DNA from 2 places in the Streptomyces sp. NBC_00078 genome. Region 2 is predicted to be linked to the other one. Evidence: riboswitches for the same ligand, from Rfam matches in the RefSeq annotation. Region 2 holds a riboswitch; the other holds the start of a gene.

Region 1 (3,424 bases), 5.4 Mb from region 2:
TCAGAGCGGTCGACCCGGCGCGATCCCCCTCCGCCCCGGACGCCAGCCCCAGCATCGCGAGCCCGGCACACACCACGCCGACCGCGCCCCACTCCACCCCGCTCAACCGCACCTGCAGCAGTCGCGCTGCGACCACTCCCGTGACTGCGAGGCTTGATGCAAGGGCCGCCGCGACCGCGTAGATCGGGATCGACCGCAGCGCCGCGATCTGCAGCACGAACCCCAGCCCGTCCAGCGCGAGCCCGGCCATGTACCGCCACTGCCGCAGCGCCCGCAGCAGCAGCGCCGCCTCTCCGCCCCCGCCCGCACTCGCCGCCCGCGCGGCGACCGCCTGCAACACCGTCGCTGTACCGAAGCAAACCGCCGCGCCGAGAGCGCACACCATCCCAAAGATCACAAAGTGACTGTAGGGGAGGCGGGCCACGGCCGGGAGTGCTTCGGCGGGCGCTCTCACCGATCTTCAGCCAGCCCCCGACCACCGCAGGACAGGCGCATCAACGGGAGACACGGACCGCACCGATACGGGATCTCACACGCCGAGCACTCCCCGCAGCTGACCGAGCCCCCAGTCCAGATCCTCCTTCCCGATCACCAGTGGGGGCGCGATCCGCACCGTCGACCCGTGCGTGTCCTTCACCAGCACCCCCCGCTCCATCAGCTTCTCCGACACCTCCCGCCCCGTCCCCAACGCCGGACTGATGTCGACGCCCGCCCACAGCCCCCGGCCCCGCACCGCCATGACCCGCCCGGTGCCGGTCAACGCCCCCAGCTCCCGGTGCAGATGGCCGCCCAGCTCGGCCGACCGCGCCTGGAACTCGCCAGTCCGCAGCATCGCGATCACCTCCAGCGCCACCGCGCAGGCCAGCGGATTCCCACCGAACGTCGATCCGTGCTCCCCGGGCCGGAACACCCCGAGCACCTCGGCGCTCGACACCACCGCGGACACCGGCACGATCCCGCCGCCCAGCGCCTTCCCGAGCACATACACATCGGGGACGACCCCCTCCTGCTCGCACGCGAAGGTCGCGCCCGTCCGCCCGAGCCCCGACTGGATCTCGTCCGCCACGAACAGCACGTTCCGCTCCCGCGTCAGCTCCCGCACCGCCGGCAGATAGCCGGCCGGCGGCACCAGCACACCCGCCTCGCCCTGGATCGGCTCGAGCAGCACGGCGACCGTGTTCTCCGTCATCGCCGCCCGCATCGCCGTCAGATCGCCGTACGGCACGATCTCGAAGCCCGGCGTGTACGGCCCGAAGTCCGCCCGGGCCTCGGCGTCGGTGGAGAAGCTGATGACCGTTGTCGTACGGCCGTGGAAGTTGTTGCCCGCGACCACGATCTTCGCCATCTCCGCGGGCACGCCCTTGACCCGGTACCCCCACTTCCGGGCTGTCTTCACCGCGGTCTCCACCGCTTCCGCGCCCGTGTTCATCGGCAGCACCATCTCCATCCCGCACAGTTCGGCGAGCTCGGAGCAGAATGCCGCGAACCGGTCGTGGTGGAACGCCCGCGACGTCAGCGTCACCCGTTCCAGCTGCGCCTTCGCCGCCTCCACGAGCCGCCTGTTGCGATGGCCGAAGTTGAGCGCCGAGTAACCGGCCAGCAGGTCCAGATACCGCCTCCCCTCGACATCCGTCATCCACGCCCCGTCCGCGGACGCGACGACCACGGGCAGCGGGTGGTAGGTGGGCGCGCTGTGCGCGTCGGCGGCGGCGATGAGGCTCTCCGTAGTGGTCACGGGATCTCCAGGGGGTGCCAGAAGCTGAGGGTGTCCCCCTTCCTATCGTCGCTCGCATGGTGGACGCGGGACCTCCGCCTTCCGGCGCGCCCGGTAGTCTGACCGGCGGGCCGTGACTGGCGCGCTGGGATGGGATCGACCATCGGGGAGCGGCCTGCGAGTGAGCGAGTGCCGTGCGCCTGGGCCAACCGTGAACCGTGAATGCTTCAAGCCACGCCACCCGGAGGCCGACGACATGCCAGAGCAGCAGCCCCTGTCCACCGAGTCCACCGCCTTCCGTGCCGCCCTTGACGTGATCCGTGCCGTGGAGCCGCGGGTCGCCGACGCCATCGGCCAGGAGGTCCACGACCAGCGCGAGATGCTGAAGCTGATCGCCTCGGAGAACTACGCCTCCCCGGCCACCCTTCTCGCGATGGGCAACTGGTTCAGCGACAAGTACGCCGAGGGCACCATCGGCCGCCGCTTCTACGCCGGCTGCCGCAACGTCGACACCGTCGAGTCGCTCGCCGCCGAGCATGCCAAGGAGCTCTTCGGCGCCCGCCACGCCTACGTCCAGCCGCACTCCGGTATCGACGCCAACCTGGTCGCCTTCTGGTCGGTCCTCGCCCAGCGCGTGGAGACCCCCGCCCTGGAGAAGGCCGGTGTCCGCCAGGTCAACGACCTCTCCGAAGCCGACTGGGCCGAACTCCGCCAGGCCTTCGGCAACCAGCGCATGCTCGGCATGTCCCTGGACGCGGGTGGCCACCTGACGCACGGCTTCCGCCCGAACATCTCCGGCAAGATGTTCGACCAGCGCTCCTACGGCACCGACCCCGGCACCGGCCTGATCGACTACGAGGCCCTGCGCGTCTCCGCCCGCGAGTTCAAGCCGCTGATCATCGTCGCCGGCTACTCCGCCTACCCCCGCCTGGTGAACTTCCGCATCATGCGCGAGATCGCCGACGAGGTCGGTGCCACGCTCATGGTGGACATGGCGCACTTCGCCGGTCTCGTCGCAGGCAAGGTCCTCACCGGTGACTTCGATCCGGTCCCGCACGCCCAGATCGTCACCACCACCACCCACAAGTCGCTGCGCGGCCCGCGCGGTGGCATGGTCCTGTGCGACGACTCCCTCAAGGACCAGGTCGACCGCGGCTGCCCGATGGTCCTCGGTGGCCCGCTCCCGCACGTCATGGCGGCCAAGGCCGTCGCTCTCGCCGAGGCCCGGCAGCCCTCCTTCCAGGACTACGCCCAGCGCATCGTCGACAACTCGCGGGCGCTCGCGGACGGCCTCATGCGCCGGGGCGCGACCCTGGTGACCGGCGGCACCGACAACCACCTCAACCTGATCGACGTCGCCACCTCCTACGGCCTCACCGGCCGCCAGGCCGAGGCGGCCCTGCTCGACTCGGGCATCGTCACCAACCGCAACGCCATCCCGGCCGACCCCAACGGCGCCTGGTACACCTCCGGCATCCGCATCGGCACCCCCGCCCTGACCACGCGTGGCCTGGGCACCGCCGAGATGGACGAGGTGGCCGGCCTGATCGACCGTGTCCTCACCACGGCCGAGCCGGGCACCACCAAGTCCGGTGCCACTTCCAAGGCCCAGCACATCCTGGACCCGAAGATCGCGGACGAGATCTCGCACCGTGCCACCGACCTCGTGGCCGGCTTCCCGCTGTACCCGGAGATCGACCTGGGCTGACT
Region 2 (3,424 bases):
GCGGGACGGCGATCAGCCTGCGGCAGAGTCAAGGGCCGCCCGGTGTTCCGGGCGGCCCTGGACTGGTGCGTGCGATGCGGCGTCGGTCTGCTAGAGGGCCTCGGGCAGCCCGGTCCCCGCGGCTCCCATGTGGGCGACCCGGTCCAGCTGCCCGAGGTTGTTGAGCCGGTTCAGCTGCTGCAGCTGCTGGGAGGGGCGCGGAACCTCGGCCCTGCGGTCCGCCGGGATGCCGGTCGCGGCGAGGGAGTCGATCGTGCTGATCGGGTTGAGCTCGCTCCCGTCCCGGTTCTGGATGGTCGAGTCGGACGCGCTGGCAAGGGGCGCCGCAAGGGCGGTGATGCCGGCGGCGAGACCAACCGCGGCAACGATACGTCGTGTTGAGATCATGCTTTTCACAACGTCACGGGGCCTCCGGCGGACACGGGCACAGTGCGCCGCTCACCCATCAGGGGCAGCGCTCCTGCTGCGCTTGCCGAGGCTGCCCTGGCGGAGGAGTCTCGGATGAGAGGCCCTCCGCGGCCCACTCCTCGTCGGGTCGCGGCCCTCGAAGGAGGTCATCATGGGCACCGCGGCAACCCCTGCCTTCAACGCCGACACCCTGCGCCGGGGCGTCGAGGGACACACGGCGGCAGATCTTCTGTCGCTCTACGCGGACGACGCGCAAGTGCGCATCGTCGACCGCAACACCCAACCCAGCAAGCCCAAGGTCCTGCACGGTCGCGGCGAGATCGGCGCGCTGTTCGAGGACATCTACAGCCGTGACATGACGCACAAGGTGGATCACTGCATCATCCAGGGCGACCATGCCGCCTACACCCAGTCCTGCGAGTACTCGGACGGTACACGCGTCCTGGCCGAGTCGATGATCACGTTGCGCGACGGAAAGATCACCGAAGAGATCCTGATCCAGGCATGGGACGAGTAGGAGGCAGAACCGCGAGGGTCCAGGTCACCACCCGGTTGACCTGGACCTTCTCGGCCCGTGCGGCGCTGGGGCGGGTGCGTCCTGCCCGGCCTCGGCGGCCGCTGCCAGTTTCCGCGGTAGGTCTGCCGGTGTCCGTTGCTCTGCTGCGCTCAGTGCTGAGAGCAGCGCGGCCTCGTCCGCTTCCTCCGTCACCGCGTGCTGCTCGAAGGCGGCGTTTCCCGCATCGGTGAGCCTCCGGACGAGGTGCGGCGCGGCTGGGCCTCCATGTATCTGCCTGATCGCCGACAACCACTTCAGTGAGCACGCCGCTGCACCCGCCCACTACGCGTCGGCGCTGGAGGCCGGGGAGTCGGGACCTGATCCGTTGCCGGCCCGGGAGGCCCTGCGTCATCCGGTCGACCACGACTTCGGTGACCCTCACCGTGCGCTGGAACGCCGGCGGCGGGCGACCGGGCTGGGCGGCGGTGCGGGCACGGTCCCCGGCACGCTGTCCCGGCAACTGCTGCTCGCGGTGCCGGCCCGTGACACCGGCGACGAGGCGGGGGCCAGGGCGCTCGCGACCGAGATCGCCCGCTGGGCGGGGGCCATCGGCGCCGTTCACATCGAGGCGGAGACGACCGCCTTCCTCGCCGGGGCCGATCCGACCGCCCCGCCGCAGCAGAGCGAGGAGGTCGGTTAGGGTCGTGGCGGGCCGTGACTGGCGCTGAGGTGGAGTACCACCGGGGAGCGGCCACGCGGAGTCGATGCCGTGCGCCTGGGCGATCCGGTCACACCGACCCAGGAGTGGATCATGTCTCAGGCCCGGCTCATGGACGGCACCTCGCTCGCCCGGCGGATCGTCGAGGACACCGCCGAGCGGGCGGCCGGCCTCACCGAACGCACCGGCACGGCGCCCTGTCTGGCGGCGGTGCTGGTCGGCGAGGACCCCGCCTCCGTCACCTATGTCCGCATGAAGCAGAACCGCTGCCGCAAGGCCGGCATCGAATCCCGCCACGTGGCACTGCCCGCGGCCACGACCACCGGGGAACTCGTCGGCACCCTGCGCTCACTGTCCGACGACCCCGGCGTACACGGCATCCTGCTGCAGCACCCGATGGGTGAACACATCGACGAGCGGGCCGCGTTCGAGGCGATCGCGCCCGAGAAGGACGTGGACGGCGTCACCTTCGCCTCCTTCGCGACGATGAGCTTCGGCCTGCCGGGCTTCGTGTCGTGCACGCCGGGCGGCATCATGCGGCTGCTCGACGCGTACGACGTCGACCCGTCCGGCAAGCGGGCCGTCGTAGTGGGCCGCAGCGCCATCCTCGGCAAGCCGGTCGGCATGCTGCTGCTCGCCCGGGACGCGACGGTGACGTACTGCCACTCGCGCACCCGGGAGCTGTCCTCCGTGGTCCGGGAGGCCGACATCGTGGTGGCTGCCGTGGGCCGGCCGCGGCTGATCCGGGGCGAGGACGTGAAGCCCGGCGCGGTCGTGATCGATGCCGGCTACAACCCGGGCAACGTGGGCGACGTGGACTTCGGCTCCGCCGTGGAGCGTGCCGGTCTCATCACTCCCGTGCCGGGCGGCGTCGGCCCGATGACGATCGCCACACTGCTGGAGCAGACCGTCGATGCCGCCGTCCGGCAGCTCGGGGCGTGATCAGCGCATCCAGGCGCTGTAATCCTCCACGTCGCCGGCCCTGACACCGTACTCGGGCTCGGCCTTGGTGAGGACGGTCTCCAGGCCGAGCACGGCTCCGGTGGCCGGGTTCATGATCAGCATCCGGCGATAGCCGGGAGCGTCGTACACGTACGCCTGGCCGCGCCGCCCGAGCCGGTCGGTCACCTGTCCGACCGGACGGAGTCCGTCGGTGCCGGCGAGGAGGCGCGCGAGGGTCGCGGACTCGCGGGCGCCGAGGGTCCAGTTGTCGAGCAGCACCTGGACGGCGTCGAGGAGTCCGGGGGTGTCGAGCGCGGTGTGGGTGTACGTGGCCTCCCGCAGATAGGCGCGCAGCCGTGCCGTTTCGCGCGGCGGAGGAGACTCGGGAGGCGCGTCGCTCCAGCTCGGCGGGTAGGTCTGCCTGCTGATGACATGGCCGTCCTCGACCAGGTGCGGATCGCCGCCCTCGTCACGCAGGACCGGCCGGCCGGGGTGCCGCGGGTCGGTCGCCACCACCAGCTCGGTGTGGCTGCCGTCTGCCTTCCAGCGCACGACTCGCTCCTCCGGGAGCGTGACCGGGGGCTTGTCGTCGCTCATGCCCATACTCCAGGACTGCACGTGCGTGCCCTTGCGCAGGTTGGGCGCCCCGTCCGCGGCCGCCTGCCGCTCTGCCCGGGCGGCGAGCTGTTCCAGGGGTACGGGGGTGGAGTCGCTCTGGACGACGAGCGCGCGGGGTGCGGCGACCGCGGGGGTCGTGCTCGGGCCGCCGAGCGTCAGCGTCAGCACGGTCGCGGCGACGACCGCGGTGGCCGCGAGACTCCACACGAGCCGGGTGCGGCGGCCGCCCGGAAGCTGTTCGT

What was found. Region 2 has a riboswitch for ZMP and ZTP ahead of OOK07_RS01725 (bifunctional 5,10-methylenetetrahydrofolate dehydrogenase/5,10-methenyltetrahydrofolate cyclohydrolase). Riboswitches for the same ligand answer to the same signal wherever they lie in the genome.
Region 1: linked by a shared signal. The riboswitch ahead of OOK07_RS26990 (glycine hydroxymethyltransferase) and the one ahead of OOK07_RS01725 (bifunctional 5,10-methylenetetrahydrofolate dehydrogenase/5,10-methenyltetrahydrofolate cyclohydrolase) in region 2 are both predicted to bind ZMP and ZTP.

What each region holds. Positions count from the first base shown of each region.
Region 1 is NZ_JAPELX010000001.1:5,734,593-5,738,016, forward strand. It holds gene OOK07_RS26980 (hypothetical protein) at 1-385, opposite strand, end outside; gene rocD (ornithine--oxo-acid transaminase) at 530-1,735, opposite strand; ZMP/ZTP riboswitch at 1,838-1,927, shown strand; gene OOK07_RS26990 (glycine hydroxymethyltransferase) at 1,971-3,422, shown strand.
Region 2 is NZ_JAPELX010000001.1:369,208-372,631, forward strand. It holds gene OOK07_RS01710 (hypothetical protein) at 91-387, opposite strand; gene OOK07_RS01715 (nuclear transport factor 2 family protein) at 560-925, shown strand; gene OOK07_RS01720 (hypothetical protein) at 1,152-1,604, shown strand; ZMP/ZTP riboswitch at 1,610-1,692, shown strand; gene OOK07_RS01725 (bifunctional 5,10-methylenetetrahydrofolate dehydrogenase/5,10-methenyltetrahydrofolate cyclohydrolase) at 1,716-2,564, shown strand; gene OOK07_RS01730 (CU044_5270 family protein) at 2,565-3,424, opposite strand, start outside.